Regions from separate parts of the Thermovenabulum sp. genome, predicted to be linked through region 2. Evidence: riboswitches for the same ligand, from Rfam matches in the RefSeq annotation. Region 2 holds a riboswitch; the other holds the start of a gene.
The links. Region 2 has a riboswitch for cyclic di-GMP ahead of ACPLOV_RS07615 (transglutaminase domain-containing protein). Riboswitches for the same ligand answer to the same signal wherever they lie in the genome.

Region 1: another riboswitch for cyclic di-GMP. It lies ahead of flgB (flagellar basal body rod protein FlgB); the one in region 2 lies ahead of ACPLOV_RS07615 (transglutaminase domain-containing protein).

The regions. Positions count from the first base shown of each region.
Region 1 is NZ_JBNARB010000005.1:39,311-54,746, reverse strand. It holds gene fliY (flagellar motor switch phosphatase FliY) at 1-317, opposite strand, end outside; gene fliM (flagellar motor switch protein FliM) at 310-1,302, opposite strand; gene ACPLOV_RS04075 (flagellar basal body-associated FliL family protein) at 1,317-1,757, opposite strand; gene ACPLOV_RS04070 (OmpA/MotB family protein) at 1,782-2,522, opposite strand; gene ACPLOV_RS04065 (flagellar motor protein) at 2,494-3,312, opposite strand; gene ACPLOV_RS04060 (flagellar FlbD family protein) at 3,312-3,569, opposite strand; gene ACPLOV_RS04055 (flagellar hook protein FlgE) at 3,577-4,806, opposite strand; gene ACPLOV_RS04050 (TIGR02530 family flagellar biosynthesis protein) at 4,911-5,312, opposite strand; gene ACPLOV_RS04045 (flagellar hook assembly protein FlgD) at 5,331-5,720, opposite strand; gene ACPLOV_RS04040 (flagellar hook-length control protein FliK) at 5,736-6,989, opposite strand; gene ACPLOV_RS04035 (MotE family protein) at 7,034-7,600, opposite strand; gene fliJ (flagellar export protein FliJ) at 7,606-8,052, opposite strand; gene fliI (flagellar protein export ATPase FliI) at 8,049-9,386, opposite strand; gene ACPLOV_RS04020 (FliH/SctL family protein) at 9,379-10,164, opposite strand; gene fliG (flagellar motor switch protein FliG) at 10,157-11,164, opposite strand; gene fliF (flagellar basal-body MS-ring/collar protein FliF) at 11,175-12,731, opposite strand; gene fliE (flagellar hook-basal body complex protein FliE) at 12,751-13,041, opposite strand; gene flgC (flagellar basal body rod protein FlgC) at 13,066-13,506, opposite strand; gene flgB (flagellar basal body rod protein FlgB) at 13,510-13,914, opposite strand; cyclic di-GMP riboswitch class I at 14,139-14,224, opposite strand; gene codY (GTP-sensing pleiotropic transcriptional regulator CodY) at 14,351-15,136, opposite strand; gene hslU (ATP-dependent protease ATPase subunit HslU) at 15,157-15,436, opposite strand, start outside.
Region 2 is NZ_JBNARB010000013.1:13,710-29,145, reverse strand. It holds gene ACPLOV_RS07615 (transglutaminase domain-containing protein) at 178-1,020, opposite strand; cyclic di-GMP riboswitch class I at 1,038-1,121, opposite strand; cyclic di-GMP riboswitch class I at 1,195-1,279, opposite strand; gene ACPLOV_RS07610 (MBL fold metallo-hydrolase) at 1,730-2,371, opposite strand; gene ACPLOV_RS07605 (sigma-54 interaction domain-containing protein) at 2,506-3,948, opposite strand; gene argS (arginine--tRNA ligase) at 3,976-5,727, opposite strand; gene ACPLOV_RS07595 (hypothetical protein) at 5,766-6,158, opposite strand; gene murI (glutamate racemase) at 6,264-7,067, opposite strand; gene ACPLOV_RS07585 (PQQ-binding-like beta-propeller repeat protein) at 7,080-8,315, opposite strand; gene ACPLOV_RS07580 (small, acid-soluble spore protein, alpha/beta type) at 8,447-8,647, opposite strand; gene ACPLOV_RS07575 (aminotransferase class I/II-fold pyridoxal phosphate-dependent enzyme) at 8,715-10,229, opposite strand; gene spoIIR (stage II sporulation protein R) at 10,475-11,122, opposite strand; gene ACPLOV_RS07565 (Ger(x)C family spore germination protein) at 11,185-12,306, opposite strand; gene ACPLOV_RS07560 (GerAB/ArcD/ProY family transporter) at 12,306-13,394, opposite strand; gene ACPLOV_RS07555 (spore germination protein) at 13,381-14,991, opposite strand; gene ACPLOV_RS07550 (CLC_0170 family protein) at 15,020-15,226, opposite strand; gene ACPLOV_RS07545 (S-layer homology domain-containing protein) at 15,312-15,436, opposite strand, start outside.

The sequences.
Region 1 (15,436 bases), on a different contig from region 2:
GCATCTTCTTCTTTGATAATTAAAATATTACTGCCTTCCAGCCCCTCAGTATAATCTACCATTACAGCTATAAAGGGTATTGAATAAATCTCTTTCAATTTATTTATAGTAGTAATCATCACTTTGGGAGTAGTTATTACTACTTTATGTCTTAGAATTGTATAAAGGGTAGTGGCTGAAGTACCGATTGAAATATTGCCAAATTCACCCAAAATATCCTTCTCTTCCCTTGATAAATCCATTATTTCGGAAGGCGCATTCATTCTTGCTATTAATTCATTTATTTCATCCTGTGAAAGCATTCTGTTTTCATCCATAATTCTCATTCCTTTCATCAACAAACCTGGTAACCTTTACAGCGGTTCTTTCATTTTTCTTCCCTACTATACCTTTAAATTTTAAATTTCCTTTAACATAGATATCGATTTCCTGCTTTATATTTTTATCCAGCTGAATAACATCCCCGACTTCTAAATTCAAAAAATCCCTTACAGAAATTATCGCTTTACCGAGTTCCGCCTTTATTTCCACAGATATATCTTCAATCTTTTTATTTAATTTTTTAGAAAAAATATCAGATACTTCCTTTGAAGATGATAGCCATGCTTTTGTAGAAAGCTTGGGCATAATCGGTTCGATTACGATAAAGGGTAAACACAAATTAATCAATCCTTCTGTTTTACCCACTTTTATGTTAAATGTAATCAGGGCTGTGGCTTCATTTGGAGACACTAACTGAATGTACTGGGGATTTGTTTCTATTTTTTCTAAAGTCGGGTGTACCTCAAAAACATCTTTCCAGGTTTCTTCTATTAATTTAATTATTCGTGAAAAAACCTTAATAATCAAGTTCAATTCTATTTCGGTGGGTTCTCTCGGTTTATCTTTGTATTCTCCAATACCCCCAAGCATCCTATCTATAATTGCATATGCAAGTTCCACACTCGTTACCAGCAACACTGATCCTTTAAGAGGAGAAAAATCCACTATTCCTATTATGGAGGGGTTAGGAATTGACGAAGAAAATTCGGCAAAAGGCATTTGATCCACATGAGAACCGCTTATCTGAACCAAAGTCCTAAGCTGGGTAGTTAGGTAGTTAATTAAATGCCTTCCGAAATTCTCATGAATCACTTTTATTGAATTTAACTGTTCCTTTGAAAATTTATTGGGTTTTCTGAAATCGTAAATTTTTACCTTTTTCTCCTGGGATTCTTTTTTTATCTCATCGACCTTTATTTCACCTGTAGTAAGAGCTGCAATTAGGGCATCTATTTCACTCTGGGATAAAATATCTGACAACCTTTTCCCCCTCCTTAATTCACAATAATACTGTTAAAATACACATCCACAATCTTTGCTTTCTCCAAAAGTTTATTTATATTATTCTTGATTTCTCCCCTTAATACCTCCATACCATTGCTGTCTTTTACTGATTCAAAGGTTTTTGCCCGAAGAATTGAATAAATCCTGTCGTTTATTTCGTATTCTCGCTGCTTTAATTCCTTTTCCGCATCTTTACCTTCCAGTAAAAAAACAAGAGAAATTTTTATATAACCGTGATCGGCAAGATTTGTCAAAAATTCACCGGCCTGATAAGGTGCAAGAACTTTTTTTTCTTCTTTTGCTTTATCCTGAAATAAAAAGTTTTTGGTTAAAAAATACGCCATAAATGCAGAAATTATCATTAAAATAACAACAATAAAAATTATTAGAAGGATTCTCCTCATTCCTTTTTTTTGCGCCATTTCTGCCATTTATAACTCCTCCAACTCTTTATCTTAATTCGGTTCTTGCATTTCCAAACTGGATTTTAGAATAATTATATCCACCCTTCGATTTAAAGCCCTATTTTTATCGGTATCGTTGGGTACAACAGGTCTATATTCGCCGTACCCTGCAGCTGAAATCTTTTTTGGGTTTATGCCGTGAACTTCAATAAAATATCTTACCACATTTACCGCTCTTGCAGTAGACAATTCCCAGTTTGAAGGAAATTCCCTCGTATGTATAGGAACATTATCTGTGTGTCCCTCTACCCTTATATGATGATTGCTTTCTTTTAGTATTGGGGCTATCTTGTCTAAAATCTCCTTAGAATTGTCCTTGATAAACGCTTTACCCGAATCAAATAAAGCCCCCTCTAAAAAACGTATAGTTAATCCTCTTTCATCCATATCTACCTTAATACCTCTTAAATTATTGGACTCAATTATTTTTTCTATCTCATTCCCTATCTTTTCAAGTTCTGTTTTTTCTCGTTCTGCAACGTAATTTTGTCCCGTTCCGCTTTCAATGAATTCTTGTTTATAATAAGTTTTTCCTCCCTGTAAAATCCCTAAAGAACCCTGGAGAGAGGTCATAGCTAAATCAAATTTTCTCGTATCTATACTTGATAAAGAATAAAGCAAAACAAAAAATATAAGTATTTGAGTAATAAGATCTCCATAAGTGGTCATCCACAAAGGGGATCCTGGACCCTTATCATTTTCTTCAGACCTTCGCCGTCTGCCTGCTGGCATTAATCTCACCGCTTTCCGCAGCTTTTTTAACATTGATATTTTTTCTCATCTTTGGTGCTAAAAAGGCTTTCAATTTCTCTTCAATAATTCTCGGATTTTCCCCTGCTTGAATGGATAGTACCCCTTCAATCATTACCTCTTTAATTAAAATTTCCTGTTTGCTTCTAACTTTCAATTTAGCCGCTATAGGAAGAAATAAAAGATTGGCCAATATGGAACCATAAAAAGTTGTAATTAAGGCAGTGGCCATACCCGGGCCTACAGCGCTGGGATCGTCAAGCCTTTTCAACATATTAATTAATCCAATAATTGTTCCAATCATACCGAATGCCGGTGCTAAAGCACCCATTGTTTCAAATAAACTCTGACCTTCTTTATGCCTTTCTTCCAGAAAGGAAAGTTCTGTTTCCAGAATACTTTTAACCAGCTCCGGATCTGTTCCATCTACCACAAGTAAAATCCCTCTTTTTAAAAAATCATCTTTTAACTGGGATGCGCTGTCTTCAAGGGCAAGCAATCCCTCTTTTCTTGCTATATCCGCTAAATTTACAATAGTTGAAATAACTTCCTCTGCTTCTAACTGTTTTTCAAAAAACACTATCCTTAAAATTTTTGTAGTTTCAATAACTTTTGAAAAGGGAAAGCTTATAAAAACAGCTCCAATTACACCTCCAAATACAATTAAAAAAGATGGAATATCTATATATGCCGATAAACTTCCTCCCATGTAAATTCCCCAGGTAAGAACCGCAATGCCCCCGATCATCCCAAGCAATGTAGCCCGGTCCATTAATATTCACATCCTTTTAAAATTTTTCTTTTATATTCTATAATCTTTGAAATAATTACCATGGGAGGTTCTTCGACCAAATAAGTTTTATCATTAGTAAGCTTTATCACCGTATCGGGGGTGGATTCCACCGTTTCTATCAATTCGGCGTTAATATAAAATTTTTTCCCATTAAGCCTTGTTACTTCAATCAAAAGTTCGCACCTCTTTTCTAAAAAGCCCGGGCCATTTCTGGTCCGGGCCCTTTTATAAATCACTTAATATTTATCTTTTTAGATTTACCAGATCCTGCAGCATCTCATCGGAAGCGGTAATTATCCTTGAATTTGCCTGAAACCCTCTCTGGGTAATTATCATCTGGGTAAATTCTTCGGCTAAATCCACATTGGACATTTCTAAAGAACCGGGAGAAACGGAACCCCTTCCTCCGGTGCCGGGGAAACCGATCTGGGGAACACCCGAGTTTGCCGATTCTCTAAACATATTTTTCCCGGCTTTCATAAGCCCCGAAGGATTATCAAAATTGCACAGGGCAATCTGTGCCAACTCTTTATTTATGCCGTTGTCAAAGATCCCGGTGATGGTTCCCGATGAATCGATCGCAATACCCAAAAGCGTTCCCGCAGCATAACCATCCTGATAAGATAAATCAATTGTTGTTTCCCTGGCATATTGGGTAACATTAGCGAAATCTAAGGTAATATTCATATTATCAGCACCGCTAATTGTAATAGAAAGGGTATCTATATTGCTTGCGTCTAAATTAATATCTCCCGATGTAGTAAATTGTAAATCACCTGTATCCCCTCTCTCTATATTTAAATCAGTATCGTTTGGATCTTTATTTATTGAATAGCTCCATGCATTACCTCCGGTTTTTGTAAAAATTATTGTTAAGTTATGAGTATTACCTTTTGAGTCAAATATTTTAAAAGGAATAATATAAGATGTGCCAACTTCATCCGCATCATTTAAGTTTTTTGAAAATGCTACATTTTCGGTTTTATTTGCGGCCATCATCATTCCTTTTCTGATAGTTATAGTTGAAATGTTTTGGGGAGTTTTTGATTGAGCGTTCTGCCAGCCCATAACTTTATAACCGGTAGAAGTATTTACAAAATTTCCTTCTTCATCAAATCCAAAATTTCCAGCCCTGGTGTAATATCTTTCCTGTCCATCGGTAACTACAAAAAATCCATCTCCTTCAATTGCTAAGTCGGTCATATTGCCCGTAGTTTCAAGGCTTGACGGAGTATGAATTGTATCAATCGCACCTATGGTCATACCAAGGCCCACCTGCAAGGGGTTTGTTCCTCCTCTTGCATTTTGAGGCGCTGATGCTCCTCTCATGGTTTGTGCCAGAGCTTCCTGAAAGGTTACCCGGCTTTTTTTATACCCTACCGTATTTACATTGGCAATATTGTTGCCTATTACATCCATTTTAATTTGATGATTTCTGAGGCCGGTTACACCGGCAAACATTGACCGCATCATGGCATATTACCTCCGTATAAATTATTTTCAATTAACTAATTTCTTAAGTGCCGGAAACCCCTCGGTCCATCAGGGTTTCATGAGCCCCCATAACGCGGTCCAGCTCATATTATCACGGCACCGTCGATGTTTGTAAAAACATTTTCTTTTAAGTTTTCTTCATCTATGGCAGTAATTACAGTTTTATTTTTTATACTGACTATAAAAGCCATATTATCCATGAGTATCAATGACTCCTTAACTCCTTTTTCTTCAGCCTTACTTACAGCATTTTTAAGTTTATCCCATTGCTCCTGGCTCAAATTCATATTTCGCAATTTCATTCTCATAGCTGCATGACCTGAAATTTTTAAATCCTGTTTTAATTTCTCTTCTAATATTTCTTTAAATTTGCCATCGGATTTTACCTTTTCTTGTTTTTCAACAGTGTATTTGTTTTTATCAACTTTTTCTACAATTGTATTTAATGGATTCATTAAATCCGAAATCCTTATGAAATCACTCATTTTCTCATCTCCAAAGGCCTATTTTATTTCTTTTACACTGGATAATGGTACTTTTACTTCTTCATCTCCTAAGAGTAAACCTATTTCATTATTATCAAGAACTATTCCTTTTACCTCTCCGGAGTATTCCTTTTCTTCATATACAGCTTTTACTTTCTTTCCTATCCAAGAAATGCTCGATAAAAAGCTCAATTCTCTTCTCATTTCCTGAATCTGTTCTACTTGAGTAAAAGTAGCCAGCTGTGCTATATATTCCTTGCTGTCTAAAGGTTCCAAGGGATTTTGATTTTTTAATTCAGTAATCAAAAGCTTTAAAAATTCATCCTTCCCCAGGTTTTTTGTAGCTGAATCCCTTTTACTTACCGAGGTGTTCATAACCTGGTAAGGAGAATAAACTTGTTCTACCAAGCAAATCACCTCCCATTAAACAAAATAATCTATGTTGCTTTGATTTAAACTCCAAAAGTACATATTTTTACTACCTTTGGTAATTTCTGCTACATCGAAAGGCTCATTTGCGTCTTCAATTTTAAAATTATTCTTTTGTTTAGTTGATTTGTAAAACCAGTCCCTTTCCCTGCCGGAAAAGTCGTTGTAAAACCCCATCTCATTTTTAACATTCACTAACTCTATGTTTACATCCTCAAAACCCTGTTTTACTATTTGGCTTTTTAAATTATTAAGCCCTGCCTCTAAATCTTTTCTGACAAAGGGATTTTCTACAAAGATTTGAGCCTTTAAATTTTTTTCTTCATTTATTACTTTTATTATCATTTCTCCTAAATGATCGGGTTTTAACCTGATATGAAGCTCTTTTGATTTGTCCTTAGCTATAACTGATATTTTTTCTACCAGTTCTTCAAAAAAGTTAGAATCAATTTTATCTTTTTCTCCCTTTATAAATATTTCATCTTTATTTACCGGTTCCAAAGGAGTAGTTATAATTCCTATATCTTCTTTACTGAGTGCCGGCAAAACTGCAGATTCTTCTATGCTCAAATCTTTTGAAGGAATCTTTCTATAATTCGAAGAACCGGGCAATATTTCTTTTAGTATTTTTATAGCATTATTTTTGTTATTGCTATTCGTCAATTCAAGTTTATCATGATATCCCGGGGTAACTTCTATTGATCCATCCCTTTCGCTTTTTTCTCCATTCATTTCTTTAAGAAATTCTGGACTTTCTTTTTGAACAATTTCAATAAATTTCTCTTTTAATGCGGTTTTTTCTACATCTTCAACACCAAATATATCTAAAAGCTGGTTAAATTTATCATCGAAGTCTTTATTGGTTTTGTAATCCGAAATTATCTCCTTCAGTAAAAACCAAATTTTTTCTTCAATTTCTTTACCTTCATCTCCACTATTTAATTGTGATGGGATAATATTATTTGGTATTTTTATCTCATCCTGAATAAAATTAATATCCTGACCTTTAGAAGCCTCAGGAAAAAAATTTAAATAATAAGATGAAAGTAACATCCAAAGTATGTTTTCTTCCTGACCATTGATTTCGCTTTCTTCATTAATGAGACCTATTTTCTGTTTAAATTCAACTTCCATCAATTTATTGAAAAATTTACTCTTGTTACTTTTAATCTTATCAATCTTCAGATTGACAGGTTTAATTTTCTGATTGTTCGGATTGCAATTAATACAAACCACGGTTCCTTCCATTTTCTCACCTCCTTTCGCTAATTTATTTATTCAAAAAGAAAACCTTATAAATTTCCCAGTTTTTTGGTTATCTCTGCAGCTTTTTTGGGTTGAATAGAGGACAAGATACTGGAAACCGATTCCTTTTTCATATTTGATAATATTTTTGTTGCTTGATCCACGGACATTTCTTCAAATATTTTGGCAGCACTCGAAGGATCCATTAATTCATAATAGGAAGCAATGTCTTTTATTGCTTTTTTGTTATTCTCCAATTTATTATTTTCTTCCTCTATATACGCTTGAAGTTTTTTTAGTTCCTCTTCTTTTTTTGACAATTCTTCTTCCTTTTTCAAAATTTCTTCTTCTTTCTGCTTTAACAACTCTTCTTTACTTTTTAGCTCATCTTCTTTTTGTTTTAAAAGCTCTTCCTTTGAAAGCAGGGTACTATTAGTGTTAGTTTCCTTAATTACGTTCTTCGTGAACGGGAGTTTCCCCAATATTGGCAGAACCTTTGGATTTAGTTTTGAAGGATCAGCAGTTTTTACAACAAAAAATAAAGTAAAAAGAAAGGTAATTATAAACAATATTAATAAAATAAAAACAGTAATTTTAAATTTATTTGAAGACATTAATTCTATTCATCCCTTCTTGAAAAAGCAATTATTGCATGCTCATCCAGATTCTTTTGCTCCTGTTTTGCGTATTCTTCCAGAAAAAGCTTGAATCTCTTATCTTTTAAAACTTCCAGAATCCTTTTTTCTCTTTTTGCATTCAGGAATTCATTTAAAGAACAATCGTACATTCTTTGTGATTCTTCCACCTTTTTTCTCTGGTTATATATTAATTCAGATACTCTTCTATAAAAATTATCAAAATTAATTAACTCGTAAGCTTTTACAGAATCTACTTGCCTCGAGGGGCTTTGGAGTAAAATTTCGTTTTTGATACCTTCCAGATAATCTAAAGCATATTTTTCTTCTTCCAACCTCTTTTTTGCTTTAAAAAGTTCTTCTTTTTTTAAATTTTCAATAACCGTTTTAGCGTTTAAAAGTTTTTCCAATTTAAATTTAAACTTTTTCATTCTATTTCATCCTCAGAAAAAATATCTTTTAAAAGTATTAAGGTTTCCTCAAAGGTTGATTTTTCATTTATTTCCTGTCTTAAGAAATTATTCACCCTGTCAATATATCTTAAAGCTTCGTCTATCTTTGGATTAGTGCCTTTTTTATATGCACCTATGTTTATTAATTCTTCTGCTTCCTTATATACCGAAAGGATGTTTTTTACCCTTGAAGACAATCTTCTGTGCTCTTCTGTAATCACTTCATCCATTAATCTGCTAATACTTGATAAAACGTCAATTGCAGGATAAAAATTCATGTTTGCGAGAGTCCTTGAAAGAATAATATGGCCATCCAAAATCCCTCTTACAGCATCAGAAATTGGTTCATTAAAGTCATCCCCATCTACAAGAACGGTATAAATACCCGTAATGGAGCCCACCTTTCCCATACCCGCTCTTTCCAGTAATTTTGGAAGTACGGCAAAAACCGAAGGTGTATAACCCCTACTAACCGGTGGCTCGCCCGCTGAAAGTCCAACTTCCCTTTGAGCCATTGCAAATCTCGTAATGGAATCCATCATAAGCATTACATCCATTCCCTGATCCCTGAAATACTCGGCTATAGCAGTAGCGGTAAAAGCTCCTTTCGTTCTTATCAGAGGAGGATTATCGGAAGTTGCCACTACAACTACCGAACGTTTTAACCCTTCCTCTCCCAGGTCCTTTTGAATGAAACTATTAAGTTCTCTGCCTCTCTCTCCTATCAGGGCTATTACATTGATATCTGCCGTTGAGTTCCTCGCTATCATACCAAGAAGCGTACTTTTCCCCACTCCGCTTCCTGCAAATATCCCTATTCTTTGTCCTTTACCACAGGTTAAAAGTGCATCAATGGCTCTTACTCCTAATGGCAAAGGCTCTTTTATAGGTTTTCTTTCAACGGGATTAGGGGGAGTATTATTCAGTGGATACTTTGTTAAATTCTTAATTGGGCCCTTACCATCTATAGGGTTGCCTAACCCATCTAATATTCTTCCCATCAGGTTTTCCCCTACCGGAACCGAAAGCTTTTCCCCCAGGGCAACCACATCCCAACCGGGACCAATAGATTCTATATCCGCTAAGGGCATTAATATAATTTTATCTTCTTTGAATCCCACTACCTCCGCTAAAATACTTTTACCACTTTCCTTCGAATAATAAGGAGATATTTCGCAAAGCTCTCCAATTTCAGCAATAGGGCCCTCCGCTTCCATAGTAAGTCCAATAATTTTCGAGATTTTTCCCTTTGGTCTTATCGTTTCTGTGTTTGCTATAATTTTTCTATAAAATTCAAAGTTTTCTTCAATCATATATCAGCTCCATCTCTTTCAATTTTTTTTCTATAACATTTAGCTGGGTTTTTATGCCCGCATCAATGATAAACCCCGAATTTTCCAATATAAGGTCTCCTTTTTGTAAAGTGGGATCGCTAATAATGGAAATTTTTTTATATCCTGTTTCTCCTTTTAATTGTTCTAACTTATCCATCAAAATATCATAATCAGAGGGCGATACTCGAATTAATATTTCCCGATCTTCCCTTGCTTTTTTTAAACCCTTTTCTATAAGTTTTTTTATATAATCCCTGTCGATTTCGATAACTTTCCCGAGTATTTTTTCCGCAATGTACAGGGATAATTTTAAAGCCTGTTTTTCGATTTGTTCTAATTTTTTCTGGTAATCCAAAAATAATTTCTGTTCTAATTCTTTAAATTGATTAAGATAAATGGAAAAAAGCTCTTCTCCTTTTCTCCTGCCTTCATTTATTCCTTTATTATAGCCTTCATTGAAACCTTTTTCATAAGCAGATTTTAAAATTTGTTCTTTTTCATTTTCTGCTTTCGTTAAAATTTTCTCGGCTTCTTTTTTGGCTTCAGAAATTATTCTTTCCTTTTCCTCCTCAGCTGATTGTAAAAATTGCTTTTTTAAAACCTCCTGTTCAAAGGGATCAATAATGTCTTTTTGTGTTTGATGAACCGGTAATCCCGCAAGGTTCTCATGACTATGTACTTCAAATAAAAATGTTTTACCGTTTTCCAATTTTACCGGATTATCGTAAAATACAATCCTTTTCAATACCTTAGACAATTATCTCATCTCCTCCGCCGCGGGAAATTATAATTTCACCCGCATCCTCGAGCTTCCTTATAATGGCAACTATCTTTTGCTGTGCCTCTTCCACATCCCTTAATCTTACCGGTCCCATATACTGTAAATCTTCCTGTATCATTTCAGCCTGACGCTTTGAGACGTTAGAGAATATTTTATTTTTGACTTCCTCGCTGGAACCTTTCAAAGCAAGAACCAGATCCTGATTATCCACTTCACGGAGTATTCTTTGAATCGTTTTATTGTCAAGGGTAATAATATCTTCAAAAACAAACATTCTCCGTTTAATTTCGTCAGCAAGTTCCGGGTTTTCCATTTCAAGCACTTCAAGAATATTTTTTTCAGTGGTTCTATCAACGTTATTTAATATATTAACAATAGCCTGTACACCACCTGCATTGGTAAAATCCTCCATGACTACCGAGGCTAATTGTTTTTCCAATACTTTTTCAATTTCAAAAATGACCTCAGGAGAAGTTCTGTCCATCATTGCTATCCTCTTGGCAATCTCCACTTGCTTTTCCGGCGGTAAATTTGAAAGTATTTTTGCCGCCTGTTCAGGATGAAGGTATGTTAAAACAAGGGCTATGGTCTGAACGTTTTCATTTTGCAGGAAGTTCACAAGTTGAGCCGGATCGGCTTTTCGTATAAAATCAAAAGGTCTAACCTGTAGAGAAGAAGTAAGTTTGTTTATTATTTCAAAGGCTTTTTGCGTACCCAGGGCCTTTTCTAATATTTCTTTGGCATAATCTATTCCACCCTGAGTAATGTAGTCACTGGCAACAAACATGGTCTTAAAATCATCAAAAACAGATTTTTTTTCTTCATCGGTCACTTTCCGCAAACTCGCGATATCTAATGTCAATTGCTCGATTTCCTCTTCCTTCAAATATTTATATATATTTGCTGCAAGTTCAGGTCCAAGGGAAGCAATAAATATAGCTGCTTTTTGTCTCCCAGTAAGGCGGCTTATAGGCATATCAAACACCTCACTCCTCATTCAGCCAGGTTCGAATTATCTTAGCAACATCTTCCGGTCTATTTTTTACCAGCATTTCTATATCTCTTGTTCTATTTTTTGCTTCAAGGATATTTAAATCTTCTTCCGCCTTTGAAGAAGTTGCAGCCTGTTGTAAAATAAGTTGCTCGGCAAGTTTCTCCTCCATAGCCCTTTTTCTCGCTGTCCATAAACGCCTTGCAATCACAAAAAATATCATCAATGCAAGAGCAGAAATTACTAAAATATAAACCCTCTGTCTTGCTTGACTTTTCTTATCTTCTTCCATTTGCTTGGCCAGGGACTCTGTTAATGATCTTTCAAAAGTCATTCCTTCAACAGTAATAATATCTCTATTGCTATCAAAGCCTATTGCGCTTCCCACCAAGGAAGCTATTTTATTTTTCTCTTCATCGGTCAAATTCCTGTTAATAACCACAGATACCGTTAATTTTTTAACCGCTCCAGGTGCAATAGTAATATTTTCAATGGACTCATTTATTTCGTAATTTTTTACCGTTTCCGTTTTTTGATAACTTGATGAACCACCTTGATTTTGTTGCCCTTGATAACCGGGTATCTGTGAAGTTGTTCCGGGAACACCTGCCGGGGAAGAAGAATTTCCGCTAAAGTACTCCTTAATTTCCTGGACGCTTCTTAATATTCCTTCTCCGGACTCCGGATTCGGTGAGGTAAACAATTTGTTTTCTACAACCTTTTTATCAAAATTCAATTGAGCATTTACTCTAACAGCAACGTTACCAGGACCAAATATTTGTTCCAAAAGGGATTGAACCTTTGATTGTAAATCATTTTGAAACTTGGATTGTACGGCAAATTGAGAGTCTACAATTTGTCTTGAATTATCCTCCGAGAGGGATATATTTGAAAGTACCCTCCCATACTCGTCCACAATTGTGACATTTTCCGGTTTTAAACCTTCAACTGAATGGGAAATTAAATTTATAATACCCCTTACTTCTTCTTCCTCCAGTTTTTCTCCGGGTTTTAATTTTAAGAAAACCGCAGCTGACGCTTCCTTTTGGCCGGATGGATCTATAAAAAGAGTTTTCTGCGGTATAACAAGATGCACCCTTGCCTCTTCCACCTGATTTAATTCTTTAATGGTTCTTGTTAATTCTCCCTGAAGAGCCTGATTATATCTCACCTGTTTTTCCCACTCGGTCATGCCGAGATTCATTTTCCCAAAAATATCATTAAATCCAATCTCTCCACCACTTGGAAGTCCCTCTTGAGCAAGAGAAAGACGAATTTTATAAACATCCTTAGATTCAACTTCAATAGTTTTTCCCGAATCAATAAGTCTGTATTTTACCTTCATTGCATCAAGTCTTTTTACTATTTCGCCCGCATCTTTGGTATCTAAATTGGAATATAAAACAGCATACTGAGGTTTGGTAATAAAATAAAAAAGTAAAAGAACGGAAAGCAATACGATAATCGTTCCGCTTAAAAATCTAATTTTTTGAGTTTTACTTTTACTTTCCCAGAATTCAATGATTCTTGTTTTAATTTCTTCAAAATTCATTTATTTTCCACCTTTATCCTTATATCTGCATTCTCATTATTTCCTGATATGCTTCAATAGCTTTATTCCTGAGTTGTACGGTAAGCTCTAAGGAAAGTCTTGCCTTTTCCGCAGATATCATCAGATCATGGACATTTACATCATTTCCCAGTAAAAAGTCATTAATCTTATTTTCATAATCCTTTTGCAAATCGTTTACCCGGTTTAATGCTTCTTTTAAGAAATTAATAAATTCTGAAGAATTTTCTTCCTTTCTTTGATTTAAACCTATTGGATTTAAAGATACCTTTTCGATCCTATTTATTTCCAATTATTTCTCCTCCCATATAATTTTTTATCCTTTTCCTATTTCCAGAGCTTTACTAATCATACTTTTGGTGGAATTTATCGCAGTAACATTAGCTTCATAACTTCTTGTCGCAGAAATCATATCAACCATTTCTTCTACAATGTTTACATTAGGCATTCTTACGTATCCCTTTTCATCCGCATCAGGATGAGCGGGGTCATAAACTATTTTAAATGGCCTTTGGTCTTCTACAATAGCCGCAACCCTCACACCTTTTCCGTTATAATTTATCTTATCATTTAATATTTCATTAAAATCCGAACTTTCATTCATTTCTTGAAAAACTACCATTTTTCTCCTGTAGGGTTCACCTTTCTTTGTCCTTGTAGTGTCCACATTGGCTATATTGCTGGATATTATATCAAGCCTTAATCTTTGAGCTGTCAGAGCCGAAGCACTTATTTCCATTGATTTAAAAATACTCAATTATTATTTCCTCCCTTCATTTATAGCAGTCCTTAACAGGGAAAATTCTTTTGAAACCTGCTCAACCAGTACATTATAAGACAAGCTGTTTACTGCGAGTTCCACCATTTCCTTTTCCACATCTACATTGTTACCATCTTCTCTATAAGCGGTATTTTCCTCACGATAAAGTACGGGTTTCAAGGTTAAAGGGGAGTAGGTCTTTTTTATATGCCTATCGTTTGTAGTAGTTAAAGAAATTCTATTATTTTTACTTAAAAAATCCCTTAAATAATCTTCGAAAATCACCTTTGTTTTTTTATAATTTGGTGTATCCGCATTTGCAATATTATTAGCAATAACCTCATTTCGCAGCCATTTTGCATCCAGAGCCTTTTCCATCAAGGATATGTTTTCGAAAATTCCCATAATCTGCACCTCTTTTAAAAACTAAATACACTATCTTTCTAAATTAAAATTACTACCTTTTTTTACAATTTCCTCCTATATAATAAACAAGATACGAAAATTTGTAAAAAGATGCTATTAATTTATTTGTTAAATATTATATCATAACAAATTTTTCTTTTATACGACAAAATTTTTAATAAAAAAGCAACCTACCTTAGAAAATAGGCTGCCTTTTAAAATTAGTCGGCAGCCTGGCAGCCATAGCAGGATATGCCTTAGGCCCATAGCTTTGCGTCCCTGCCTTTCGACAGGTTTGCTTTTTTCGACATTTTTCTATGATGTTTTCCCTTAATTAAAATTATATTATTATAAATTAAATTGTAAATGATTTTATTTATTTCCATAAATAAACTCAAATTAATCATAAAAAAATGCGTGAATTGCTTCACGCATTTTATGAACGCATCTTTTTTAATTCATCAATAAGTTTATCGTTGAGCACTTTAATATAGGTTCCCTTCATACCGAGGGATCTCGATTCGATAACCCCGGCACTTTCAAACTTCCTTAAAGCATTGACTATTACGGAACGGGTAATCCCGACCCTATCCGCTATTTTACTGGCTACTAACAAACCTTCATTTCCATCTAATTCTTCAAATATATGCTGAACTGCTTCTAATTCCGAGAATGAAAGGGTACCTATTGCCAGCTGAACAACAGCTCTTTTTCTCGCTTCTTCTTCAATCTCTTCTGTCTTGGAACGTAAAATCTCCATACCAATTACAGTAGCACTGTATTCTGCCAGAACTAAATCCTCATCCGTAAATTCTTCGCCAAATCTGGCAAGTACAAGGGTTCCGAGTCTTTCTCCTCCACCATTAATAGGGACAATTGTAACGAGTTTTTCAGGATGAGGACATTTTACTTCTTTATCGAATACGCATTCAATTTCCTCCTGGGGTATATTCGAACGAGTCTCATGGATTTCAAGAAGTTTATCATTGTAGTCCTTAGGAAACACTTTTTCTTCAATTATTTTGTTTTGTAATACATCACAATCATAATTTTCAAGTATTGAATAACCTAACACTTTCCCTTTCCTGCTGGCTACATATGCATTCGCATTTAATACCTCAGTTAAGATTTTACAAACCTCATTAAAATCCACCGGGTACCCTGCAGACCTCTGCAGCAATTTATTGATTCTCCTGGTTTTTTCTAACAATTCTTTACTCATTACATCTCCTCCTTTTGATTTTATAAGATATACATACTTAAATCTTTATCTTCGATTATGTTACTTAATTTTTTTCTCACATAATTGGCATTTATATTAATTTCTTTTTCCATCACATCAGGGGCTTCAAAAGAAATATCTTCTAATAATTTTTCCATAATCGTGTGCAAGCGTCTTGCTCCTATATTCTCCATATGTTCGTTCACATAGGCGGCTATTTTTACTATCTCATCTATAGCATCTTCAGAAAATTCTATTTTTATTCCTTCAGTTTCCAATAATGCCTTATATTGTTTAATA
Region 2 (15,436 bases):
ATTGTCCATTTTATTTCCTTATCACTGCCATAATTTACATCATATTAAGCTTAGCAGAGGCTTCGGGTTTTTTTATATTTATTTTTAATTTTTTTATCCTTCTTTAAAATTTTTTATCTTTTTTTATTCCTTCTCGTTTTACTTGACTATATTTTAATTTTTATTTTTATATCTTTCTTAATATTCCTCTATTTTGAAATGGTTTCTGTTGAAATATTCGTTATCAAAATATTCCTCTTCACCTACAGCACCGAATGTAGTATCTATGTTTATCCATTTATTTTCTTCTTCGCTAAAAAATTCATTCCATGTATGTAATCCCTGAAAGTCCCCAAGTTTCCCCTCCCCCTTGACGAGTTTCACCTTCACTCCTGCTGCCCGCCCGAGGGCAGCGGTTAATGCTGCAAAGTCGTAGCAAACCCCTTTTCTCGTTTTCAAAGTATTTAAAGCACCGTAGACGTTATTGTAATTTCCCCTTTGATGTTCTGAGTACTTTTCAAAGTCGTATTCGATATTTTTTACCACCCATTCGTAGATCGCCCTCATCTTCTCTATGTCAGAATTTTTACCTTCCGTCAATTTCTTTGCCAGCGTAATTATTTCCGGCGCATCGCTTTCCACATCCTTTGAAGGCGTCAAATACTTGTCCAACTCGAGAGTATTAATAACCTTGAAAGTTGGCCCATAGCTGTATTTTCTGTCGTATTCATGCACCATCACGCTAATCGTGTATTCTCCTTTTCCTTCCGTTAGCCATAAAGTCTTTTCAAATTTTTTATCATCATTTAAGTCGACATTATACCATATTTGTTTATTTCCCTTTCTGACAAGGATTTTTATTTTCTCTTTTGATGTATTCCCCGCAATACATACTTTTCCTTCCACTTTTAATGGAGGTTTAATTATAATTACACCATTTTTTTCTATTTTTTCTAATTCGTCAGCAAAAATGATAGACATAGGTATAAATATAAATACTAACAAAAACAGGCTTATTAACAGAGCCTCTATTTTTTTCATTATAATTGACCCCCTTTTTCGGCAGCCCGGCCGTCATAGCAATTTGCCTTAGACCCGTGGCTTTGCGCCTCCGCCTTTCGACGGATTTGCCTTTATCGAAAGGATGAGCACAAAAAACTTAAAAACCCTTTCCGGTATTGCCGAAAAGGGTTATATTCTTTCTATTCTTAAAGATTCGGCAACCCGGCTGCCATAGTCTTTTGACCTTAGGCCCGCAGCTTTGCGCCCCCGCCTTTCGACGGGTTTGCCTTTATCGTCTTTATATTCTATTTAATTTTAAATCTTTGTAATTTAATTTTATATTTTTTTGTATTTTCCGTCAATAACATCTTATTTAGACATAATTTCTGCCATTCTTTTTTATTTTATATTTCCACAATAAGTATTCCATAAATATCTACAAAAATAACGACCGCATTTAATCATGAATTTTAAAATATCCTCATCCGTGAAAAAATCGAATATATGAAATTCTTTAATGTTATTATAATTAATTTTTCGAAAAACTTCTATTTTGCTCAGTAAAATTTTTATTATCGTTTTTTAATTTTATGCCCAAACAGGTATGCACTTATTTAAAATCATATGTTTTGGAGCATATGTCATAAAAAAATCCCTGGGTTTAACAGGGATTGAAGTATACTTTACATCAGTTTCAAGGGAAGTTTATTAAATTTAATAACAAAAAAAGCAGCGAATTTGCTGCTTTTTATTCGTATTTTAAAACCACCACACGATTTACCTCGCCCTTGAGGTCATCCGCTGTGACCTCCAAGGTGTTGGAATCCAAAAATTCTCCTCCTCCTACCTTATCCAGGAATTTGTCTACGGGGTCAATTGGCATGCTTACTGCCGGAGTCTTAAAGTGCATGGGCACAGTAATCTTAGGTGAAAGCTGGTCCTTTACCGCAAGAGCCCCTTCCGCATCAAGAGTGAAAGTTCCGCCTACCGGGATTAAAAGCACATCCACCCTGCCGATTTCTTCAATCTGGGATTTGGAAAGAAGATGTCCTAAATCTCCCACATGGCATATCCTTACTCCATCTATTTCATACACAAAGATTATGTTCTGGCCCCTTTTGGCACCCTTTGCTTCGTCGTGAAAGGCAGAAATCCCTTTAATGCTGACTCCGCAGGTGATGTACTCCCCCGGAGCTTTTATAATGGTGGGGTCTCCGTGAACCGCTTCCACATAGTTGTGGTCATAGTGGTCATGGCTTACGGTGACCACATCGGCTTCAACCTTGGGTACTTTATATCCCACGCTGCCGTCAAATGGGTCGGTGACAATCTTGGTGCCCGCCACGGACTCCAGCATAAAGCACGCATGACCGAACCATCTTATTTTCACAGTTAAAAACCTCCCTTTCTTTCCTCTTTACCGGTAAAACCGCACAGGGGAATTTTCGCAAAAATAATTTTAAAAAATAATATATTTTAATATATTCTTGGTAAAAATTAAAATTCCTCCTTGATTTTATCATTTTAGCTGGAGTTTTCTATCTCCTTTTCTTCCTTCAGGTAATTTTCGCCTTTAATTTCACTAATTTTCCTGAGTTTATACTGAAGGGTCTGCCGGGGAATTCCCAGGAGCCTTGCTGCCCTGGAAATGTTGCCCCGGGTGTTTTCAATAGCCTTTTTTATTAAATCCCTTTCTACCTTCTCTAAGGTTTCCTGCAGGTTCATACTCTCCTGATATATTATATTCCCCCTGACGGGTGAAAAATAACTTTTTATTTGCAGGGGAAGATGGGCCGGAAGTATCGTGTCGCCTTCCATTATAACCAGAGCGCCTTCGATGGCGTGCTCGAGCTCTCTTACGTTGCCGGGCCACGGGTATTCATAAAAAATGTCCATAACCGCCTGGGACACCTTTATTGAACCCTCGTTTTCGGGACTGTATTTTTTTATAAAGTAATCTACCAGAATCGGGATGTCTTCCTTTCTTTCCCTTAAAGGAGGAATCCTCAGGGAAACCACGTTTATCCGGTAAAACAGGTCTTCCCTGAGCCTCTTTTTTCCCACCGCTTCTACGGGGTCTTCGCTGCAGGCGGTAATCACCCGGGTGTCCACACATCTTACCCTTGTATCCCCTATTCTCCTGACGGTGCCTTCCTGAAGAACCCTTAAAAGCTTTGCCTGAAGCTCCATGGGCATGGAGTTTATCTCATCGAGAAACAAAGTCCCACCGTCGGCCAGTTCAAAAAGCCCGGGTCTATCTTCCGCTCCCGTGAACCCTCCCTTTATCGTTCCGAAAAGTATCCCTTCCAGGAGGGTGGCCGGAAGAGCGGCGCAGTTTTGAGGAATAAAAGGCTTATTCTTCCTTGCACTTTCATTGTGGATGGCCTGAACAAAAAGCTCTTTGCCCGTTCCCGTTTCTCCCCATATGAGGACGGGAATGGCGCTTTTGGCGGCTTTTTTTGCCAGGGCTTTCAGCTCTTTTATCCCCCTGCTTTCTCCTATTATATCCTCAAAGGTGAAAACCGCACCCGTCTTTTTTTCATCTGGCCTTTTCTTGCCGTAGATTATTGCCTGCAGGTCGTTTATCCTCTCGGAAAGGTCCTTTACCGAAGTGATATCTCTGGAAATTTCCATCGCCCCGATTATTTTGCCGCCCACTTTAATAGGCAGGGTGGTGTTTATGCTCGTTATCCTCTTTCCCTTGTAGTTGGTAAAGGTCTGTTCCTTTTCGTAAATGGGTTCTCCGGTTTTCAAAACCTTTAAGAGGGTACTTTTCTCTTCATCTAAGGAGGGGAATATTTCTAAAATATGCCTTCCGATTACCTCTTCCTTGGTAAGTCCCTCTATTTTTGCCACCGCATCGTTGTAGTAAACCGTTACTCCCGCATCGTCCACAATATGTATTCCCTCTTCGATATGAGAGAGCAGGAGCTCTAACTGAGCCTTTATAATTTCGATTTCTTTCAATTTACCAACCCCTTAGCTCAGGGTATTTTACATGCGCTCGGGTGCCGATATGCCCAGTATCCTGAAAGCGTTTTTCAAAACCCTCCTGGTGGCGAAAATTAGAATTAACCTGGCCCGGGTTAAATCCTCATCCTCCGTCAGCACCCGGCAGCTGTTGTAAAAGGAGTGAAAAAGCGACGCTAAATCCAAAGCGTAATTGGCTATTCGATAGGGAGAAAGGTTTTCTGCGGCAATGCGTATTTCTTCCGGGAATTCCGCAAGTTTTTTGACAAGCTCCACTTCCGCGTCTTCCTTTAAAAGTCCCGCCAACTTCCTTATCTCTTCCTCGGAGAGATTTTCAAATTCAATATCCGCACCCTGTTCTTTAGCAACCCTTAGTATGCTTGAAATTCTCGCATGAGCGTACTGCACGTAAAAAACGGGGTTTTCTTCCGACTGCTTTACGGCCAAATCTAAGTCAAAATCTAAATGCGTGTCCGCACCCCTCAAATTAAAGAAAAATCTGGCCGCATCCCTGCCGACCTCTTCGATGAGGTCCGAAAGGGTAACAGCTTTACCCGTCCTCTTTGACATGCGGGCTATTTCGCCGTTTCTGAAAAGCCTGACAAGCTGCATTATGATAATCGTCAGCCTTTCCGGGTCATAGCCGAGAGCCGCAAGCCCCGCCTTTACCCTGGGCACATGGCCGTGGTGATCCGCTCCCCAGATATCGATCACCCACTCAAATCCCCTGTCAAACTTGTCCTTATGATAGGCAATATCTGCGGCAAAGTAAGTGGGGATACCGTTCTGGCGTACTAGAACCTCGTCTTTTGGCACGCCGAATTTGGTAGCGGCAAACCACAGCGCCCCGTCCTTCTCGTAGGCATACCCCCGTTCTTTGAGCTCCTCAATGGTCTTTAAAACCTTTCCGCTCTCGTGCAGGGACCTCTCGGAAAACCAGATGTCAAAATTCACACCGAAATTTTCTAAGTCCTGCCTCATGCGGCGGATATTTTTTTCTAAAGCGTATTCGACAAAAACCTTTCTCCTCTCTTCGGGGTCCACATGCAGGTATTTATCGCCTTCTATTTGTGCAAACTCCCTCATATGTTCTATTACGTCCTCACCGTGGTAGCCTCCCTCGGGGATTTCGGCCGGTATGCCGTAAAGCTGTAAATACCTGGCCTCCAGGGATAAAGCAAAGTTTTCAATCTGATTTCCCGCGTCATTTATGTAAAACTCCCTTGTCACATCGTATCCGGCGGTCTTTAAAAGCTCGGCTAAGGCATCGCCAAGGGCCGCACCCCGGGCATTGCCCATATGCATCGGCCCTGTAGGATTCGCACTCACAAATTCCACCTGAACCTTTTTCCCGTTCCCTATATTCTGCCTGCCGTAGTTTTCACCTTCTTTTAATATGCAGCAAAGGGCTTCATGAGCCCAGTCCCTTTTCAAATAAAAATTCAGAAAACCCGGCCCCGCCACCTCTATCCTTTCCACGGGGATGCCTTTAAAAATGGACAGGTGCTTTTCCGCATAATCCTTGATGATCCCCGCCAGTTTCACTGGATTTTGCCTTGCTTTTTTCGCCATGACCATGGCCGCATTGGCGGCAAAATCCCCGTGAGCCTTTTCCCGGGGAACCTCCACTGCAAAGGGAGCAATTTCATCAAAGTCCAGGACCTTTTCTTTTTTTGCCTCATTCAGAGCCGAAATTACCAGGTTTTTTATGTCCTCCCTTATTTTCTGCTTGATGTCCACCCTTATTTTCCTCCATTCAAAAAACCTAAAATACATTAATATTATATATTTTTGCCCAATTTTATGCAACAAAACTATTTTTTTATCACACTTTTTTTAATTATATTGTAATTATCGTAATTGTAATAATTCATGGAGGCAAGTCTTGCCCGAAAAACAAGAGCTTCTGCCCGAATTTTTGCAGTTTCCAGTTCTTCCCGGGTCGGCTTTCTCCCGAAATGCTTTTTAAACTCTCTTGCAAAGATTTCCAGGAATTTTTCCATCTTTTGATTTCCCTTTATCCCCCACTCTTTGTAGTGCTCCTCTATATAATCCACCACATCGGCGGTTATTTCCATTATCATCCTGAACCTTCTGTTTTTGTTGTAGACGTTAATTCCGTATCCCAGTAAAGCCGCAATTACGGGTTCCATAACTGCTTCGCTGGTGAGTACCTCACCTATGACCTTCAGCCACGAGGTGTTCAATGGTGGCTCCCTCCTTTTATTTTTTCTTTTTCATATTCTATACTATGTTTAAACCGCTTCTTTTGTTAAAAAAAACGGGCCTTTCATTAGAAAAGCCCGAATAAATTATAATCTTACCATTTCTATATGCTCGATTTTCCTTTTTAAAAACATCTCCCCGATTTCTCGAAATTTTTCCGGGTTGTCGGTGACGTAATATTTATGAGAAATTCCCTCTGCCGGAATTTTTTTGTTTAAAAGAGAGGATTCCTCTAAGGTGCTTTTCACTACCGCCGCCGTTTCCCTGGCGCAGTCCACCAATTTTATACCTTCCCCCAGCACCCGGGAAATGGCGGGCTTTAAAAGGGGATAATGGGTGCATCCCAGCACTAAGGTATCTATGCCCTGCTTTTTTAAGGGCATCAGGTATTCGGCGATGGTAAGATAGGTGGCCTCCTTATCTAACCATCCTTCTTCTACCAGAGGCACAAAAAGGGGGCAGGCCTTCGAAAGTATTATGATACTTTGGTCCATATTTTTTATGGCAATTTCGTAGGCACCGCTTTTTACCGTCCTTTCCGTGCCTATGACCCCCACCTTTTTCCCCCTGGTCGCCCTCACCGCCGCTTTTGCTCCCGGGTCTATCACTCCGATTACCGGCACATTTGAACTTTCCTGCAGTTTTTCAAGGCATGTGGCGCTTACCGTATTGCAGGCAATCACCACCAGCTTCACATCCTTTGATAAAAGAAAATTCAGCCCTTCAAAGGCATAGCGGGTTATGGTTTCCGGGGATTTAGACCCGTAAGGCACCCGGGCGGTATCCCCGAGATACACTATGGATTCCCCGGGGAGAAGCTCCATAATCTCTTTTGCCACCGTAAGTCCGCCTATGCCGGAATCAAATACTCCGATGGGTTTGCCGCTCAAAAATATCCCTCCTCAGCTTAAAACAAATAGTCCTTCTTTTGTTGCCACAAAAAGGCACCTGCCCGTAAAGGCTACGGCCCTTATTTCATGGCCTTCCAGATATTTTTCTTTTAAAGTTACCCCGTTTTCCGATATTTTATATACAAAAAGACCGCCCTTACTTCCTATTAGAAGTTTTTCATCATTTCCAAAAAGTAAGCCCGCAGGTTCTATCGGCAAAGTCATTACCCCGGAAAAATCCCCATCGTCCTTATTTAATATGTAAAGATTCCCCTTTTTACTTAATATATACACCTTTCCCCTGCCAAGGCAGCAAGAGGAAAAATCCTTTTCTGGAAGCACTTTAAACCATAAATTTTCGCCCGAAAATCTGTCAAAAGCAAATAATCTTCCATCCCCCAGGGCAAAGACACGGGTGTCCTGTAAAAATAATGGTTCATTGATATAGTCGGAAATTTTGGCCTCCCACAGAACCCCGCCCATCATGTCAAGGCAGTAGACATTCCTGTCATAAGAAGCAAAAAATAGATTATCTTCGTAAGCCGCAGGCGGTGTAGTAAAAATACCTCCCGGATTAAATTCCCAGACAATGCCCCTTTTCTGGATAACAGCGGAAATTTTCCCCTTTTCATCGGCGAAAATAATTTTTCCTTTAAAATATACGGGGCTTCCAAAAGCCGGGTGTTCGAGCTTGATTTTTTCTAACACTTTTCCCCTGTAAGGTTCAATTACGGTTATCCCCTCATCGGGAACAATAAGGCAGTCGGAAGTGGCGGTTACCGGGTACCGGGGATTTATTTCGTTATTATACCATAAAACCCTGCCCGTCTTCGCATCCATACATATAAGAATATTTTCACAAGTTACGAATATACGATTTTTATATGCGGTAATTGCTTTTATGTCTTTTATATTTTTGTAAAAAAGAGAGTTCAATTTATCGGGAATGATAAAAGGTATATGCCCGGCATTGGAAAAATCTCCCCGAACGGTTTTCCAGCTTCCTATGCCGTAATCCTGATAAATTTTCAGGATTTCAAATACCCTTTCGTCCCTTTCTTCTCCCAGATATTTTTTAAACCTTTTAAAGGCTTTATCGGTAATTTTACCGTAAATCCCGTCCACCCTTTCATCGTAAAACCCTAATTCCTTCAGCGCCTGCTGGAGGCGTCTTACGTCGGTGCCCGCAAGATAGGGCTTCGTGATTTTTAAAGGCCTTTCCCCGAAGGCAACTGCGGGAAGCTTCATAAGCCTTCCCCCTGTATAGAATTTTTGAGTACATTTATATTATTCATTTTCCTTTAAAAAGGTTAAAACCTGGAAAGTATAAAACAAAAACCAGGGTGTGAAAACCCTGGTTTTGTGCGCTCAAGGAAGCTTTAGCCCTCGGGGTGGAGCTTTCTATAGTCTTCGAGCATTGCGCGTTCCGCTTTTTCAATAGCAAGCCTTACCAGATTGCCGCAGTCCCTGGAAGGAACAGAACCCCAACCCTCTTTCGCGACTATGTCGTATACCCCAAGTTCCTTTGCCAGCTCGTACTTGAGGGCTTCAGACATGACGCCGCGCCTTCTTCGGGACATAAAGCCCCCTCCTTTTTAAATTTTTTGCGCACGTTTATATTATCCCTCATTTTATTTAATATTATTATCAGCCTACCCTTTCCGCCTGCTGAAAGCGCAGATACTGCATTTCCAGCGCCTCTTTGTCGGCAATTACCTTTATTACGAGGCCTTCCGGATCTTCGGTGCCCTGCAGGTGACAGCCCTCCGCCTGAAGGGCCTTGGCGTAATCAATTATTTCCTTGGTTATCCTTTCCCCCGGGCAGATTATCGGAATTCCCGGCGGGTATGCCATGAGCATTTCCGTGGAAACTTCACCTTCCGCTTCCTCCAGCCTTACAGCCTTTTTCCTGGCGTAGAAGGCAAAACGGGGAGACACCACCTGTTCGCCGCTTTCGGGCAGTGATGCGGTAATCTTTATTACGTTTTTTCTTGCGTATTTTTCAGCTATTTCCGTCATCGCCCTTACAAAGGCCTCCATGCTCTCCTTTGTATCGCCGATGGCACTCACCGCCAGCACGTTGTAAAGGTCGGACAGCTCTACCTGAATGTGGTACTGGTATTTTAATATCTTCTCCACTTCAAATCCCGAAAGCCCGAGCTCCCTTACATTCACCGCAAGCTTGGTCGGGTCGTACCTGAAGCACCCTTCGGTGCCTTCCCTGTCTCTGCCCATAACGTAAAGGCCTTCCACCTTATTGAGCCTGTTTCTTGCATCCTCCGAAAGTTTTATGACCTTTGAAAGCATTTCCCTTCCGTGCAGGGCAATCTGCTTTCTCGCCACATCCAGGGAAGCCATCAGAGGATAGGAAGGGCTGGTGGTCTGGGTGAGGTTCATGGCAGCCTTTACCCGCCTGTCGTCTATAAATTTACTTTTTACGAGGAGTATCGAGCTCTGGGTCATAGAACCCGCTAATTTGTGCACGCTGGCCGCACTCATGTCCGCTCCGGCTTCCATCGCCGAAAGGGGAAGCTCGGGATGAAACCCGAAATGCGCCCCGTGGGCTTCATCTACCAGGACGGGCTTTCCGAAAGAATGGGCGATTTCCACGATTTCTTTCAAATTGGAAGCCACCCCGTAATAGGTGGGGTTAATCACAAAAACCGCCTTTGCGTTGGGATGCTCCACCAGGGCTTTGCGCACGCTTTCCGGCGTTATCCCCATGGCTATGCCCATGTAATCATCTATCACTGGCTGTATATAAACCGGCCTTGCACCGCTTAAAATAAGTCCCCCGGCTACCGACCTGTGGGCATTTCTCGGTATAATTATTTCATCTCCCGGATCGGCTACCGAAAGTATCATTGCCTGTATACCGGATGTGGTGCCGTTTACCAGAAAATGAGCATAATCGGCTCCAAAGGCATCGGCAGCAAGCTCTTCCGCTTCCTTTATAACTCCCCGGGGGTTGCAGATGTTGTCCAGGTCCAAAAGACCCGCGGTCACATCAATGGCCAGGATGTTATCCCCTACAAAACTTCTAAACTCCGGTATTCCCCTGCCGCCTTTGTGCCCCGGCACGTGAAAGGATATGGTCCTGTCCTCCACGTACTTCTTCAGGGCAGAAAACAGAGGGGTCTCCTGCTGTCTTTCAATATTCATCTCATGCTTCACACTCCCTCTGGTTTTTTAAACTAATAAATAAACAAACATATTAAAACACATATTCTCTAAAATTTCAATAAACAAATTCCGAACATATTGTTAATTTTTTGTGAAATATGGGAGCAAAAAAGAAAAAAACGCTTTAATTTAAAGAAAATAAAGCGCATTGCTCTTTAATCATTTATAGAGGAGGTTAAAAGCTTATAACAATAAATAACGGGATTTTTTGATATGCAAAATGTTTATTTGCCTATATAATTTATGTTCAACTTTGCGATCCTGGCACCTTCTCTTAGGCGGTTCAGGGCCATTTTCAGCATTTCTTCGGATTTTAATTTAAAGGTAATCTTTATTTTTTCACCGTTTAACAAAATTTCTTCCTCTTTTGTCAGGTCTTTTTTGGCTATATCCACAAAGCACAGGGGAGGAAAGAGCACGCACCACCAGTTTTGCCCTTCGCCCTTTCCCAGGACTATCCTTAAGGCTTCGTAGTTTCCCGCCGGCATGTACAAAAGCCCGTATTTTTTAGGCGGGAAGGGGAAAACCCCGTAATAGGCCTTTACCTGGTAGCCCTTTTTGTATTTTTGAACCTCTTTTTGTGCCACCTCTTCGATTTCTTTGAGGTGGGAAATTATATAATCTTTGCCCTCTTCATGACTTTTAACCCTTTCCAGGACCGGCATCAGATTTTTCAGCACCGCATCCCTGACCATCAGCTTTAGCTCCTGGTCCTCCTTTGCATCGCTGTCTGCCACCACATGGAGGCGTATTATCCCTTCGTGCACGTAGTTTTCATCGCTTTTTACCGCATAGCCGGAAAAAACGGCAGCGAAAAAACCGGCAATAAGTATTACGGCAAGGCAGAAAAGCACCCTTTTTACCCTCTTCATTTTTTGCCTCTCCCCTATGGTTTTCCTTTAGTAAAATTATTCCCAGAAAATAGCGGTGATAATCATATTACGGGACCCAGGTTTATAAATTTTACTTTTGGGTTTATTATGATTTCCGCATCGGGGAAGATATTCTCCCAGTCCTTTTCGTATTTTCCCCAGACTTTGGGTTTATATTTATATAGGTACTCTCCCACGCCCAGGACATCCACCCTGTAATCCTTCTGTATTTTTTCTATCCCTCTTCCCACCTGCTTTTTTATCTCTGAGGCAAAGGTTTCTTCCAGCTCTTTCAATACCTTCGAATCTATTTTCATAATGGGAATTTCCTTTAACGAAGCGGCTATTTCTATGTCGTACCTTAGAACCGGCGCTTCGTCGGATTTTACAAGAACCGGTTTGGAGTCGACTCTATTTATCTCGCAGACCACTATTTTCTTTTCCCCCAGCTGAAAGGCGGTAATGGTTTGATTGGCTTCTCCCCTCAGGATGTTTATACCCCTTGCCTCCTCCGGGCTCAAAAAGCCTACCAGCCTGTAATTTTTTATCACCGCACCGCCATGTACATCCAATTCCTTTCCAGTTCTTACGATAGAGGGCATCAAGGCATTACCCTTTAAAGAATGAATCTGCTCCATAACCTGGGAAAAGTCTTTAATAATTAAATCTCCTTTATTCTGGGCATCCTTGAAAAGGCTTTCTATATAATAGGCAAGCACTACTTCCTGATCGCTTTCCTGTCCCAGGATTTCCTCTGCTTTGCCCTTTGCTATGATGAGAAAACTTCTTCTGTTGGTCTGGGTATTACTTTCAAAGGATTCCAAGAGTTCTTTCAGGCCGGATCTTGCCGCATCCTCTCCTATGATGATGTTTCTACTGTGGTCGAAATATATCCGCCTGCTGGTCCGGTGGGCTATAAGGGATACCGCTTCGGTGAAAGACCGGGCTTCGGTTTTTATCGTATATATGTTTTTCCCTCCTCCACCACCGCCCCCGCCTCCTTCTCCCCCTGCCAGCTTTCTCACTATCGGGTAGGTGAAGATAAAAAGGTACTTATCCTCGGCTTTATCAACCCCTACATTACCTATGAATATTCTCTTGTCTATATCCACCATATCCCAGCACCCGGTAAGTAAGACCAAAAGGATTAGTGCGATGGAAGAAATTTTTAAAAAGCCCTTCACTATTCACCACCCGCCTTTTTTAAGAAGCTAAATAGAAGCAAGAGAGCGGGAATAATGAATGCGGCAGGATATATCAGGTAGTTCACATACCCCGCTAAATCTTTATTTTCGGCGAAATTACCGGGCAGGTTTGCCGCAAAATAAAGAAGGGGTAAAAATACTGCGCTCAGGTAATTTTCTTCCTTTAAATTAAAAAGAGATTTTACGATAATAACAATGCTGAAATAATATCCTATCACAGTTGTAAATATTTGAACTACCCATATAGTTATGGCAAAGGCGTCCAGCCTTTCAAACACTTCCCCGGGTGCGGTTATCCCCTTTATCATCATAAAAACGGGCCATACAAAGAGTCTGGTTTCGTTTTTACCCATCACCATGAAGGTTACCACCGTTATGAAAAGATAAAAAAGGGTGGTAACCGCAGTATATAGTGTAACTATAATTTTAGCCTTCTCGGGCTTCCTCAAATAGGGTGCAATGAATAACAGCACCTCAAACCCTTCCAGAGCAAAAAGGGTTTGTAAGGAAGCAAAAAAAATATTTTTAAAAGGGGTAGTCATTACAGGCAGTATCTCATCTAATTTAGCTTTAGAAAGACTAGTAAAAATGATTAAAGTAAAGGCAAATATGGCAGAGGGAGAAAGCACCATTACTGCCCTTACCGTTGGCTCAATGCCTACCCTCACCGCATAAAATCCAAGGAGCAGAATGCTGAATATTGTAAACCCCTTGGGTGTATGTTCCAGCAAAAATTGATTTATTACCTCCGCCGAGGTCTGGTTTACCACAGCGGAGATCATTAAAAAATAGATAATATAAAAAACACCGATAATCCCGGTAAAAAGCTTCCCCATAAGTTTTTTTGAAATCTTCACCGCATCCTCTTTGTGCCTTGCTACCAGAGCAGCGACAACAAGGCCTCCTATCAAGTTAATAATCCCGCCCAGGATTATGGATACCCATCCGTCCTGACCCGCCATTTCATCCACCTGTCGCGGCAGGCTCAAAATCCCCGCTCCTATAGCTATGCTGATTAAAAATACTATTGCCTGCCTGGTGGAAATTTTGTCGTTATCCATCAGCATTTTCATCACCGCTTTGAATTTTGGATAAAAGTTCCTTGTTTATGGTGATTTCATCCAGCGGATGGGTAAAATCGGGCCTTTTGGACATAAAGCGAAGGGGGTATCTCACCATCAAATCTTCCAGCTTTTCCGGGTCCAAATTCACAAAAGGGTCTAAGTAATTGGCACCAAAGCTCTTTAACGTGCAAAGGTAAAGAACAAACCAGATATAACCTATTGCTACGCCGTATAGTCCCGCTAAGGAAGACAGGGCTAAAAATATAAAGGTAAGGAGCCTGAAACCTATGGCTACGCTGTAGCTTGGGATAGCAAAGGAGGAAATGGCGTTTATTGCAATGACTATAACCATTATCGGGCTTACGATACCCGCCCTAACCGCCGCTTCCCCCACCACGAGGCCGCCCACTATGCCTATGGTCTGGCCTATAGGCCCCGGAAGCCTTATTCCCGCTTCTCTCAAAAGCTCAAGAGCTGTCATCATTATGAGAGCTTCAATGGTTGAAGAAAAGGGAACACCCTCGCGGGTAGCACCGATGGATAAGGCCAGGTCGGTAGGCAAAAGCCCCGGATGAAAGGAAACAAAGGCTACGTAGAGGGCAGGGGCGGAGGTTGCGGTAAAAATAGCTAAGAACCTGAGATACCTGACCAGGGTTGCGATGTGCCACCTTTCATAAAAGTCCTCGGCGGAATGAAACAGGCTCCAGAAGGTGACGGGGGCAATAAGGGCATAGGGGGTATTGTCGCAGACAAGCGCAACGCATCCTTCCAATAGGGCGGCGCTTACCACATCGGGCCTTTCCGTCCTTCTAAACAGCGGGAAGGGCGATACCCAGGAATCTTCGATGTACTGCTCCAAATAGCCGGCATCCATGATGCTTTCCACATCCACTTTGTCGAGCCTTTTTAAAAATTCTTCCACCACTTTCGGGTTTGCAATCCCTTTTATGTACATTACCGCCACATCGGTGCGGGTATGCCTCCCCAAACGTATGGTCTTTATCTTCAGGTTGGGGTCTTTAATCCTTCTTCTCACCTGGGCCACATTGATCCTGAAGGTCTCGGTGAAGCCGTCCTTGGGACCGTGGATCACCGCTTCGGTGGAGGGCTCCTGAATGCTCCTTTTTTCCCATCCCCGGGAGCTAATTATCAAGGTTTTCCCCGCACCGTCCAAAAGCAAAAGGGTATCCCCGCTTAAGACCGCCAGCACCGCCTCCCCGAAATTGTCCGATTCCTTTAAATCCGCTGCCGTTAAAAAGCTCTCCTTTACCAGCTCCAGAAAACGATCCGCCCCGGTAGCAGGCGGTATCTCCCTTCCAAAGATTAAAAGGGCTTTTATAACGTGCTCCTGAATCAGCTGTTTATCCACAAGACCGTCTATCCACACCACCGCCATCCTGTGTCTTTTCCCGGATGCGTCCATTACATCGAATTCCCTGAGGATGACGTCATCGCAGTCGATAAAATACTCCTCGCTTAATATTTTTAAATTTTCCTTTATATCCTTTTTCAGCTTTCGCGAAGTGTCCGGATAAATATCCTTTTTATGGTATATTTCGGTTTTTTCCGTTTTAAAAAGGCTTTTAAAGAGCTTTTTCAACGGCTTTCATCCTTTCGATTATGTGGAGTTATTTCAGGAAAAGGGAGATAAGTAAATAAAGAGCGGGAATCCCAAAAACGTAGAAAAACCCTACGGCAGTGCAGAACTTCTCATCCCGTGTATAACCCTTTTTTTTCAAATACGGCCTGTCTACAAGAAGAAGAAAAAGACCGGAAGCTATAAAAATTATCACCTGAGTTATATTGAAGGAATTAATAAAATCCTCCAGGGTCATATTCCTTCACTTCCTGTTTTTTTATAGTTTTTTGCCCGGTACGGTTTTTTATGCAGGCAAAATAAAAAAAGGCTTTAAAAAGCCTTTAAAAACTCAAGCTCCTTTTTATGAAATCCTTTTTAATATCATCCTTTAAATAACTTAAAAATCTGGAAAGCAGTACCGCCGATTCCGCTTTTGTCAGCGGGTCAAAAGGTCTAAAAAAGCCTG